3 regions of the Bacillus nitroreducens genome follow, and region 3 is predicted to be linked to each of the others. Evidence: predicted binding sites of a transcription regulator. Region 3 holds the regulator's gene; each other region holds the start of a gene.
The links. Region 3 encodes LexA, which represses DNA repair genes until DNA is damaged. Its sites were predicted from a motif close to CGAACATATGTTCG; they were not measured.
Positions count from the first base shown of each region.

Region 1: uvrB (excinuclease ABC subunit UvrB) is a predicted target of LexA. The motif match lies at 1,937-1,950, and genes of this name have one in related genera.
Region 2: ACWPVE_RS16535 (Y-family DNA polymerase) is a predicted target of LexA. The motif match lies at 2,178-2,191, and genes of this name have one in related genera.

Region 1 is NZ_CAXHYI020000003.1:1,821,861-1,826,193, forward strand. Features, by position in the region: gene ACWPVE_RS12590 (peptide chain release factor 3) at 1-1,352, shown strand, start outside; gene ACWPVE_RS12595 (DUF2198 family protein) at 1,467-1,694, shown strand; gene uvrB (excinuclease ABC subunit UvrB) at 2,067-4,046, shown strand; gene uvrA (excinuclease ABC subunit UvrA) at 4,055-4,333, shown strand, end outside.
Region 2 is NZ_CAXHYI020000003.1:2,614,740-2,619,072, forward strand. Features, by position in the region: gene ACWPVE_RS16525 (CaiB/BaiF CoA transferase family protein) at 1-1,051, shown strand, start outside; gene ACWPVE_RS16530 (hypothetical protein) at 1,318-1,917, opposite strand; gene ACWPVE_RS16535 (Y-family DNA polymerase) at 2,209-3,471, shown strand; gene ACWPVE_RS16540 (YolD-like family protein) at 3,753-4,085, shown strand; gene ACWPVE_RS16545 (dihydrofolate reductase family protein) at 4,181-4,333, shown strand, end outside.
Region 3 is NZ_CAXHYI020000003.1:3,486,704-3,491,036, reverse strand. Features, by position in the region: gene glnA (type I glutamate--ammonia ligase) at 1-1,151, shown strand, start outside; gene lexA (transcriptional repressor LexA) at 1,242-1,868, opposite strand; gene ACWPVE_RS20925 (DUF896 domain-containing protein) at 2,279-2,509, shown strand; gene tkt (transketolase) at 2,616-4,333, shown strand, end outside.

The sequences.
Region 1 (4,333 bases), 1.7 Mb from region 3:
AATTCTATGTCAATATTCTTGATACACCAGGGCACGAGGATTTTAGTGAAGATACCTATCGTACATTAACAGCTGTAGATAGTGTTGTGATGATTATTGACTCTACTAAAGGAGTCGAGCCACAAACGATTAAGCTCTTTAAGGTTTGTCGCATGCGTGGGATTCCGATTTTCACGTTTATTAATAAACTTGACCGTGAAGGTAAGGATCCATTAGATCTTTTAGCGGAAATTGAAGAGGTTCTTGGAATTGAATCATATCCAATGAACTGGCCAGTTGGAATGGGCAAGCGATTTTTAGGGATTGTCGATCGTTTCAACAATCAATTTGTTCATTTTGCAGGGAATGAAGATGAAAATATTTTCCCACTACAAGAGCTTGAGGATGGTAACCATCCGACGATAACGGATAGCCCAGTTTATCATAGTACACAAGATGAACTACTCTTATTAGATGAAGCGGGCAATGATTTTAACGCGGAGCTTGTAGCTAAAGGTGAGCTAACGCCTGTATTTTTTGGTAGTGCACTCGCAAATTTTGGTGTGGAAACATTTTTTAATACATTTTTACAATTTGCTTCAGCACCAAAACCTCGTAAAACAAACCTAGGTTTAGTTCCGCCTGAAGATGAAACGTTCTCTGGATATATCTTTAAAATCCAAGCAAATATGAACACGAAACATCGTGATCGAATTGCATTTTTACGTGTTTGTTCTGGTAAATTTGAACGTGGGATGAGTGTGAATATTACTCGAACAGGGAAATCAATTAAATTGAACCAGACCCAGCAATTTATGGCTGCAAGCCGTGAAACAGTTGATGAAGCTTACCCTGGGGATATTATTGGAATCTATGACCCGAATGTCTATCAAATTGGTGATACATTAACGGTTAGTAAAGAGGATATGCATTATCAGGAACTGCCTGTATTCCCACCAGAAATGTACCGCAAAGTTCGCGTGAAGAACGTAATGAAAGCAAAGCAGTTTAGAAAAGGAATCGAGCAACTTGTACAAGAAGGTGCGATTCAATTATTTAGACAAGAATCAAATGATGATTTCATACTCGGTGCAGTTGGGCAACTTCAATATGAGGTCTTTGAACATCGATTAGAGGCGGAGTACAATGTCTCTGTGGAATTCAGCTCACTAGGAAATCGAATTCCAAGATGGATTGGGAATAAAAACGTAGACACACGTTTATTTGATTCAAGAAGTCTACTTGTTCGCGATCGTAATGACCGATATGTTGTTTTATTTGAAAATGATTTTACGTATCGATATTTCCAGGATAAAAACAAGGATATCGAGCTTATAGATTTATTTGAAAGTAATGATTATAAAGGGGTATAACTGGTAAGTTTACGGCGTTTGCAGTTGAAAGAATAGTAACCAAAGCTGTTTCAATAGCAGGTTCAGATTCAATTTGTTATATTTATCTTATAATCATTGAAAGGATCGGAACTGATGCTATTAAAAATATTGCTGGCGCTTATTCTTCCAGGCGTACTCGTCGTTTTCTTTACAAGGGTCACTTATAATTATTATGTTGGAACATTACTTGCAATTGCCCTGATTGTGGCATCTATTTACAAGGGTTATTCTGATTCAACACTTATCATAATTGCCGATGTCATTTCTCTAGGAGTCGGATTTTTATACGCAAGAAACATGGGGAAAAGACCACAAAAATAGCCTGTAACTTTAAAGTTACAGGCTATTTTTTTATTCTATAGGTTCATAGAGGGCATCACAATTGCGGATAGAGAGTTAAACATAATGATGTGAAGAGGGAAACAATCGATTCACGAATGTCGACTCCTATTTATAGGTAATATGAAGAGGAAACAATCAATTTGTAGGCTTCCATTTCTTTTTCATAAGCCTTATATAAATAAAAACAATCAATCCAACTCGTTCAATTAGTGAAATTAAATCGAATATCAGTTCGTATTTTTGTTTGTTTTGAGTCAGTTTGTGGTACAATGTTTCTATCGAGAAAAAGTCAGTGGGAGAGTACATAAAATAGTCAAGGGAAATCGTTAAAAATAGATGGGAGGATGGCAGATGAAGGATCAGTTTGAATTAGTGTCAAAGTATTCACCACAAGGTGATCAGCCACGAGCAATTAAAGAACTTGTTGAGGGCATTAAGGCGGGGAAAAAGTATCAAACGCTATTAGGGGCAACTGGGACAGGAAAAACGTTTACGATATCAAATGTGATCAAAGAAGTGAATCGACCAACATTGATCATTGCACACAATAAAACGTTAGCTGGACAGCTGTATAGTGAGTTTAAGGAATTTTTTCCGAATAATGCTGTTGAGTACTTTGTCAGTTACTATGACTACTTCCAACCTGAGGCCTATGTACCGTCCTCAGATACATATATCGAAAAAGACTCCAGTGTAAATGATGAGATAGATAAATTACGTCACTCAGCCACATCGGCATTGTTTGAACGACGAGATGTTATTATCATTGCGAGTGTATCATGCATCTATGGTTTAGGTTCGCCAGAGGAATATAGAGAACTCGTTGTATCCCTTCGTACAGGAATGGAAATTGAGCGGAATCAACTCTTACACAAACTTGTTGATGTGCAGTATGAACGAAATGACATTGATTTTCGCCGTGGAACTTTCCGAGTTAGAGGAGACGTTGTCGAAATTTTTCCAGCATCACGTGATGAGCATTGTATTCGCGTGGAGTTTTTTGGTGATGAAATTGATCGAATCCGAGAAGTTGATGCATTAACGGGTGAGATTCTTGGTGAGCGAGAGCATGTTGCTATTTTCCCAGCATCCCACTTCGTTACGCGTGAAGAAAAAATGCAAATTGCGATAAAAAATATCGAGGCTGAGCTTGAAGAACGATTAGCCGAACTTCGTGAAAATGGTCAATTGCTTCAGGCACAACGACTTGAGCAACGAACAAATTATGATCTTGAAATGATGCGGGAAATGGGCTTTTGCTCGGGGATTGAAAACTACTCAAGACATCTAACATTGCGCCCCCCAGGTTCGACACCTTATACATTATTGGATTATTTTCCTGACGACTTGTTGATTGTCGTCGATGAGTCACATGTTACGTTGCCACAAATTCGAGGGATGTTTAATGGTGACCAAGCGAGAAAACAAGTATTGGTCGATCATGGGTTCCGATTACCTTCAGCATTGGATAACCGACCACTCCGTTTTGAAGAATTCGAGAAACATATCAACCAAATCATAAATGTTTCAGCAACACCAGGTCCTTATGAAATTGAGCATACCGATGAAATGGTTGAGCAAATTATACGTCCAACAGGTTTATTAGATCCAATAATTGATGTTCGTCCAATTGAAGGTCAAATTGATGATTTATTAGGTGAAATTCAAGATCGAATTAATAAAAATGAACGTGTACTTATTACCACCTTAACGAAAAAAATGTCCGAGGATTTAACCGATTATCTAAAGGATATTGGGATTAAGGTAACGTATTTACACTCGGAGATTAAAACCCTTGAGCGGATTGAAATCATTCGTGATCTACGAATGGGTAAACATGATGTACTAGTAGGAATCAACTTACTACGTGAAGGATTGGATATTCCTGAGGTATCACTTGTTGCGATACTTGATGCAGATAAAGAAGGGTTCTTACGTTCAGAACGTTCTCTTATCCAAACAATTGGGCGTGCAGCAAGGAATGCAAATGGAAGAGTCATTATGTATGCTGATAAAATTACAAAATCAATGGAAATTGCGATTAATGAAACGAAGCGACGTCGTGAGATTCAAGAGGAATATAACAAAAAACATGGCATTACACCTCAAACGATTCAAAAAGAGATTCGCGATGTAATTCGTGCCACTCAAGCTGCTGAAGATACAGAAAGTTATGAAGCAGTACCTAAATTAACAGGATTATCGAAGAAAGAACGCGATCAAGTAATTGCTGAAATGGAAGCAGAAATGAAAGAAGCAGCAAAAGCACTTAACTTTGAACGAGCAGCTGAATTACGTGATTTAATTTTGGAGTTAAAAGCGGAAGGATGACATAAAACATGGCACTAGATAAAATAGTCGTCAAAGGCGCAAGAGCACATAATTTGAAAAATATTGATGTGACGATTCCGAGAGATAAATTAGTCGTCGTGACAGGTCTTTCAGGATCTGGAAAGTCCTCTCTTGCATTTGATACCATATACGCAGAAGGACAACGGCGTTATGTCGAGTCACTCTCTGCATATGCACGTCAATTTTTAGGACAAATGGATAAACCAGACGTTGATTCTATTGAAGGCTTATCGCCTGCGATTTCAATTGATCAAAAAACCACAAGC
Region 2 (4,333 bases), 870 kb from region 3:
TAAAGTAGAAGGTGAAAAATCTGTTTGGTGGGCTGCGCAAGCCCGTAACAAAAAATGTATTACCCTAAATCTAAAAACAGACGAAGGAAAAGAGCTTGCGAAAAAGTTGTGCAGTAAAGCAGATGTTGTCGTCGAAAACCTTCGTCCAGGTTCACTAGATAAAATGAACCTAGGATACGAGGATCTAAAGAAAATAAATAAAAAATTAATCATGGTGAGAATTTCAGGTTATGGACAAACTGGAATCTATAAAGATAAAGCAGGTTTTGGTAGTGTAGGAGAAGCGATGGGAGGCTTGCGTTATGTAACTGGTTTCCCAGGACAGGTTCCACCTCGTATCGGTGTAAGTATTGGGGATTCGTTAGCTGCATTATTTGGTGCCTTAGGAACGATCATGGCACTGTTTAATCAGGTGAAAAATAACGAAAGTGAAGGACAGGAAATAGATGTTGCCTTGTATGAGTCCGTTTTTGCAGTCATGGAAAATGGAATCGGTGAGTATTACAAATATGGAATCATTAAAGAACGTACTGGCTCGATCCTTCCAGGTGTAGCGCCTTCCAATTTGTATGAAACAAAAGATGGAAAATTGGTTATTGTTGCAGCGAATTCAGATCATCTATTTTATCGACTTGCCACAGCTATCGGAAAAGAGGAATGGTTGGATGACCCTAAATTCAACACACATAAAGCCCGAGGGGAAAACCAAGCTGAAATTGAAGGCTTAGTTGGTGAATGGGTAAAAGTCACGAATGCACAAGATGTTCTTGATTTAATGGACAAATATGGAATACCTGCTGGACCAGTTTATAATATGGAGGATATCGCAAACGATGCTCATTTCCATGAAAGAGAAATGATTCAACAAGTAGATGATAAAGACATGGGGCCCGTTCATATGCCAGGAATCGTTCCGAAAATGAGTAAAACACCAGGCCAAATTAAATGGAGTGGTCCGTCCATTGGTGAACATAACGAAGAAATCTTCCTTCAATATTTAGGATTGAGCGAAGATGAGTATAAGACCTATAAAGCGGGCGGAGTCATCTAACGTTCTATTTTACTCACAAACTTTGTGCTATCGAAGTTTGTGAGTTTTTTTTGACAATAATGGATTTGACGTGGTTACATATGAGTCACGTTCAAAGTAACATTCACCAGTAAATGTCCTACATTGCTACTATGAATTCCCAAGCAAAGCAAAATACCTCAGTATCATGAGTGTATGAAGGACTGAACGAAATATAAGTCTTCTTCAAAATTCCTTCGTAATTGTAAGGAAGTCAGTCCCGACCAAGGTAATGGTATATCTTCTCTTCAATTTTGCCTTTTTTGATATTTGACTTGGAATTGCCATGTTATAAGTAACGCTATCATTAATAAAAGTTCTAATAAATTCATAATGGAGGAATTTTTTATCCAGATAGTTAAAATACCACCTGAAATCATGATGATTGTACCAAGCAAGAGCCAAGGAAAGTGGAACTTTCTAGTCAAAATGAACCCAATGATACCTAGAATGACCGTTACGATGATAACCATGATCGGACTGTCTGAATGACCATTACTTGTGTAAGTTAAGATGCCATCTTCCCAATTTGGTTCAAGTTCAAGCCCGCTAACTGAAGCAAGCAATTCATATAGTATTAACCCGAGTGTCGTCAGACTAAATACGATTTTCCAGATGGTTTTTTTCGACCATGGTAATCCTAGCCTTTTACAAATGCCGAATGCAAATAAAATTAGGGTCGGAGTAAACAAGGCATGTAATAAAAATCGCACATAGCTTAAACGCTCAAGTACATTCCCTTCACCGATAAACTTTCCTATTGCAATGATCAAGTTATCATATATAAGACCAATAATTACTAGTAAAAGTAAGTGGGTGAGTTGTAATAAACCACTTTTTCTCGCCAAAAAAATCCCCCAAATAAATAGGCAAAGATAACTGAAGCCAAGGAAGAGGTAAAGAAAGGATAACACAGCGTCCACGTCCTTTTTTTTCCTATTGTTTCCCATTCTTTCATGGCTACTCTATTTTTCGAAAAATATAATCCTTTGTGACGTTATCACGGGATCACGATTAACCATAACGGAGATTTCGAATACATTTTTTAGATTGTTTTTTATTCCCATTGAAATCGAACGTATATTCTACTATCATTAAGAATAAAATACGAACATATATTCTTTTTGGAGATGATGTTTATGGTGGATTACAGCCAGTTACCTGTTCAAAAGATTTTGTGTGTGGATATAAAGAGCTTCTATGCCAGCTGTGCTGCAGTATTATTAGGTCTTGATCCACTTGAGTGCTATTTGGCGGTTGTTGGAGATACCGAGCGCCAAGGAAGTATTGTGCTCGCAGCTTCGCCAAAACTTAAGCAGGAATTTGGGATTAAGACGGGCTCAAGACTCTTTGAAATCCCCAAGGATCCACGAATTCAAATTGTTAACCCTAAAATGGCATTGTATTTACGAATTTCAACAGAAATTACAAGACTTTTTAACCGATATGTACCTAAAAGTGCAATCCATGTGTATAGCGTAGATGAAAGTTTTATCAAGATTGATGGAACTGAAAGATTATGGGGAGATGCCATAACTATTGCTAAAAAGATCAAGCAGGAGATTAAAACTGAATACGGTCTTGATTGTGCTATAGGTATTGGTCCTAATATGTTGGTGGCAAAGCTATGTTTAGATTTGGATGCAAAGAAAAAAGGAATTGCTGAATGGACGTATGAAGATATTCCCGAGAAGTTATGGCCAGTGTCACCACTAAGTGAAATGTGGGGGATTGGAAGCAGAGTAGAGCGAACTTTAAATGGGATGGGGATTACAACCGTTGGTCAGCTTGCCCACTATCCTCTTGAATTACTTGAGAAAAAATTCGGAGTGATGGGAAATCAACTGTATTACCATGCTTGGGGTGTGGATTTATCAGAAATTGGTGCCCCGATTATGCAAGGGCAGATCAGTTTTGGAAAAAGCCAAATTTTATTGCGTGACTACCCAGACCCAGAAGAAGTAAAGCATGTCATTCTTGAAATGTGCGAAGAAGTTGCAAGACGGGCTCGTCGACATAAGAAGGTAGGAAGAACGATTAGCCTTGGGATTCATTATAGCAAAGATGAGTTTGGTGGAGGGTTTTACCGTTCAAAAACGATTGAAACACCGACAAATATCACAATGGAAATGTATCGTGTATGTCTTGAATTATTTGAGAAATTTTATACAAACAAGACGGTTCGCAAAATTTCAATCGCACTTTCGAATATCGAGGAGGACACCCAAATGCAATTAGATTTATTTTATCTTAATCGTGTTAAACAGCATAAGCTTGGTTATGTGATGGATGGTATTCGTGGCAAATATGGTTCAGATGCCATTCTGCGTGCGGTTTCTTACACAAAGGCAGGAACTTCAAGACACCGTAGCAAGCTAGTTGGAGGCCACAAGGCATACTAATGAGAAATGCACAAACAAAAGAGGAACAATGACTAAACACTGCCACATCCTGTGACTAATGTCGCATCATCTAAAATGGTTTGCATTTGTACGATGCGAATGCTCTCGGATGCCTTGAAAGCCCGACAAGCGCTAAGAATCTGACCTGGAGGCTACGAGAAAAAAAGTAGCTACTTTGAGTTTCTCAAAGTAGCTTTTCACAAGATCCTCTAGAGGCCGATTCAAGGTGAAAACTGGCAAGGTGCTAAGAATTAGACATAAGAAGAAAGAAGTGATTAGAATTGATACGTGACCGCGGAGCAATAAAGTGGACAGCAATGATGCTGCCAGAACATGTGAAAATACTTAGGGATTGGGCGGAAGAAGATACGTATGAGCAAAAGCCAGACCTTGATGAACAGCAAATTGAAGAAATGAATGGTATTCTTTGTCAGGCAATGGAGGAGGGGAGAGAGATGATTATTACACATTATGAAAACAAACATCACAAACTTCTCCTTGGTACTGTTCATCACTATGATGTTCTGCAGGGGCGATTGCATATAATCGATAAATTTGGAGAAGTTCACTATATTCCTATAAACATGTTAGTCGACCTGCGCTTTTCCGATTAAACTCCTCGTAAACATCGGCTGAAATGATCTTAATTGAATGTGTTATTCTTATAAAATGAATTGAAACAAAACTGGAATGAAAAGGATGAATAGCTATGACAAACAGTGCGAAACAAAGAAAAATTATCTTAGATTTAGCTGTTACTTTAGATGGTTTTATTGAAGGGAAAAATGGAGAAGTTGATTGGTGCATTATGGACGATGAAATGGGATTCACTGATTTCTTAAATCAAATTGATACTATTTTA
Region 3 (4,333 bases):
GCATTGAAGAATCAGATATGTACCTTTTTCCTGATTTAGACACATGGGTTATTTTCCCATGGACTGCCGAAAAAGGAAAAGTTGCTCGTTTAATTTGTGATATCCATAATGCAGATGGTACCCCATTCGAAGGGGACCCGCGAAACAACCTTAAAAGAGTCTTGAAAGAAATGGAAGAGTTAGGATTTACGGATTTCAATCTCGGACCCGAACCTGAATTTTTCTTATTTAAACTAGACCAAAACGGCGAACCGACTCTTGAGCTTAATGATAATGGTGGTTACTTTGACTTAGCACCTACGGACCTAGGTGAAAACTGCCGTCGTGATATCGTATTAGAGCTTGAAGAAATGGGATTTGAAATTGAAGCTTCTCACCATGAGGTAGCACCTGGACAACATGAAATTGATTTTAAATACGAGGATGTTCTTACGGCTTGTGATGAAATTCAAACGTTCAAACTTGTTGTAAAAACCATTGCACGTAAACATGGTTTACATGCAACCTTTATGCCGAAGCCATTGTTTGGTGTAGCTGGATCTGGTATGCACTGTAACCTTTCATTGTTCAAAGGCGAAAAAAATGCATTTTTTGATCCAGAAGGCGACCTTCAATTAAGCGAAACAGCGAAACAATTTATAGCTGGTATTCTAAAGCATGCTCCGAATTTTACAGCTGTAACAAATCCGACTGTTAACTCTTATAAACGCTTAGTTCCTGGTTATGAAGCACCATGTTATGTGGCATGGTCTGCTCAGAATAGAAGTCCACTTGTTCGTATACCAGCTTCACGTGGATTAAGTACTCGTGTAGAGGTACGTTCTGTCGATCCTTCTGCAAATCCATATATGGCCATGGCTGTATTACTCGCTTCTGGTTTGGATGGTATTAAGAATAAATTAACGCCACCTGCACCAGTAGACAGAAATATCTATATCATGAATAAAGAAGAGCGCAATGAAGCGGGAATCGTAGACTTACCACCGACACTATCTCTAGCATTAGATAAGCTTAAGCAGGATGAGGTGTTAATCAAAGCGTTAGGCGGACATTTATTCGAACATTTTGTTGAAGCAAAAGAAATTGAATGGGATATGTTCCGTACTCAAGTTCATCCATGGGAAAGAGAACAATATATGAAAATGTATTAATAAAATAATAAGAACCCTTACCATTCGTGGTAAGGGTTCTTTGATGTTAGCGAGAAAGAACATTTCGATAACGAAATGTTCTTTTGCTACTTAATGAATCGTACGGTATACGCCAACCACTTTTCCAAGAATGCTTACGTTCTTTAGAATAATTGGTTCAAGCATAGAATTTTCGGGTTGCAAGCGAATATGGTCTTTTTCTTTAAAGAAACGTTTTACGGTCGCTTCATCTTCTTCTGTCATCGCAACGACAATATCCCCGTTATTTGCTGAATTCTGTTGTCTAACGATTACATAGTCTCCGTCGAGAATTCCAGCTTCTATCATACTGTCACCCATGATTTCTAGCATGAAAATTTGGTCGTCATGAGCAGCGAAACGATCAGGCAATGGAAAGTACTCTTCAATATTTTCTACCGCTGTAATGGGTTGACCAGCAGTGACTTTACCGATGACAGGAACATTTACGACATTTGCAGTCGGAATTGTTTCATTTTCATCGACATGTAAAATTTCGATGGCACGAGGTTTTGTCGGGTCTCTTCGGATTAACCCTTTGCTCTCAAGTCTGGACAAATGGCCATGTACTGTTGAACTTGATGCAAGTCCAACAGCTTCACCAATTTCCCTAACGGAAGGTGGGTATCCTTTATCTTTCACTTCTTGTTTAATGTAATTCAATATATCTTGCTGTCTTTTTGAAAGCTTAGTTGTCATCTACACTCATCCCCTAACTATAAATATTCTTTTTATATGTATGTTTCGTGTTTATCTTCTTTGGTTTATTTATCTACACGATTACGACAAATACCGAAATTCTTAAATAAAGTATAACATGTTTTACTATGTTATACAAACATAAGTTCGAATTATTGTTGACAAAAACATTTGTTCGGTATATGATAAAAACATAAAATGCGAACAAACATTCTATAGGAGTGAGAAAGATGTTAAAAAATATAAAAGACGGGTTTATCTATTATGTACTTTTTGTTTTATTAAGCATGGGAATGGTGTTCATTACTGCAAGCTAAAGGAAAAAGACAATTAGTAGAACACTTGTAAAATTTCCTTTCATCTAGTACTATGTACTATGATTTAGAAATGAAAATACAAGGAGTCATACTATGCTTTCAAAAGATAAAATTGAGCGGATCAACGCACTATCAAAGAAGTCTAAAACAGTAGGCCTTACTGATAAAGAAAAAGAAGAACAACAAGAACTAAGGCAAGAGTATTTACGTGTTTTCAGAAGTTCAATGACTAATACATTACACTCAGTAAAGATTGTCGATCCTGAGGGTAATGATGTAACTCCAGAAAAATTAAAAGAGAGTAAACGTAAAAATTTACATTAACAAAGAATACATAGATTTCTATGTATTCTTTTTTTTTGTGCATACTACACAAGAACCCATTATTTTTACATGATAAAGAACAAAACTTGAAAGGATGAATTGCTTAATGACACATTCAATTACTGATTTATCAATAGCCTCGATTCGAACACTTTCAATCGATGCAGTAGAAAAAGCAAATTCAGGACATCCAGGGATGCCAATGGGCGCTGCGCCGATGACGTATACACTTTGGACACGACATATGAAACACAATCCGAAAAACCCAAACTGGTTTAACCGTGACCGCTTTGTTCTTTCTGCTGGACATGGATCTGCGCTTTTATACAGCATGCTACATTTATCAGGTTATGACTTAACGATTGACGATTTAAAGCAATTTCGTCAATGGGGAAGTAAAACACCAGGACATCCCGAATACGGTCATACAGCAGGTGTAGATGCTACAACTGGTCCGCTTGGTCAAGGTATTGCTATGGCTGTAGGAATGGCAATGGCAGAACGACATTTAGCAGCTGTTTACAATAAAGACCAATTTGAAATCGTTAATCATTATACATACGCCATTTGTGGCGATGGTGACTTGATGGAAGGAGTATCTAGTGAGGCATCATCAATGGCTGGCCATTTGAAACTAGGTCGCTTAATCGTTTTATATGATTCCAATGATATTTCACTTGATGGAGACCTTGATCAGGCTTTCTCTGAATCTGTAGAGCAAAGATATAAGGCATATGGCTGGCAGTACATTCGTGTTGAAGATGGAAATGATATTGATGCAATTGATAAGGCGATTCAAGAAGCAAAAGGGGATTTAGATCGACCAACACTCATTGAGGTTCGAACAACAATTGGTTATGGCTCACCGAATCGCGCAGGAAAATCAAAGGCTCATGGGGAACCATTGGGAGCTGATGAATTAAAATTAACGAAGGAAGCATACAATTGGACGTTTGAAAATGATTTTCATGTTCCAAATGAGGTTTATACTCATTTTGAGGAAACAGTGCAAAAAACGGGAGCAGAGAGTGAGCAGGAATGGAACAATTTATTCAGTAGCTATAAGGAAAGTAACCAAGAGCTTGGAAAACAGTTGGAAATGGCTATAAATGGTACTCTCCCAGATGGTTGGGAAAAATCATTGCCTGTTTACGAAGTTGGGAAAAAGCTAGCAACTAGAGCATCATCTGGCGAGACATTAAATGCCATTGCGCAAAGCGTGCCACAATTTTTTGGTGGTTCGGCTGATTTAGCGGGGTCAAATAAAACGATGATCAATGGTGCATCTGATTTTATGCCTCATGATTATAGTGGTCGCAATATATGGTTTGGGGTTCGTGAGTTTGCAATGGGGGCTGCCTTAAATGGAATGGCTCTCCATGGTGGTTTAAAGGTGTACGGTGGGACATTCTTTGTATTCTCTGATTATTTACGTCCAGCAATAAGACTTGCCGCACTTATGAAAGTACCTGTCACATACGTATTTACGCATGACAGTATTGCAGTTGGTGAAGACGGACCAACACATGAACCAATCGAACAATTACCTGCATTAAGAGCAATGCCAAATTTATCAGTTATCCGACCTGCAGATGGAAATGAAACAGCTGCAGCATGGAGAGTTGCGATCGAGTCAAAAGAGGTTCCAACTGCACTAGTCTTAACAAGACAGAACTTACCGACATTAGAAGGAACGGCTGAAAAAGCATATGAAGGTGTACAAAAGGGTGCTTATGTCGTATCTCCTGCACCATCAGGACAACCGGTAGCCCTACTGTTAGCAACTGGTTCGGAGGTTAGTCTTGCCGTTGAAGCACAAAAACA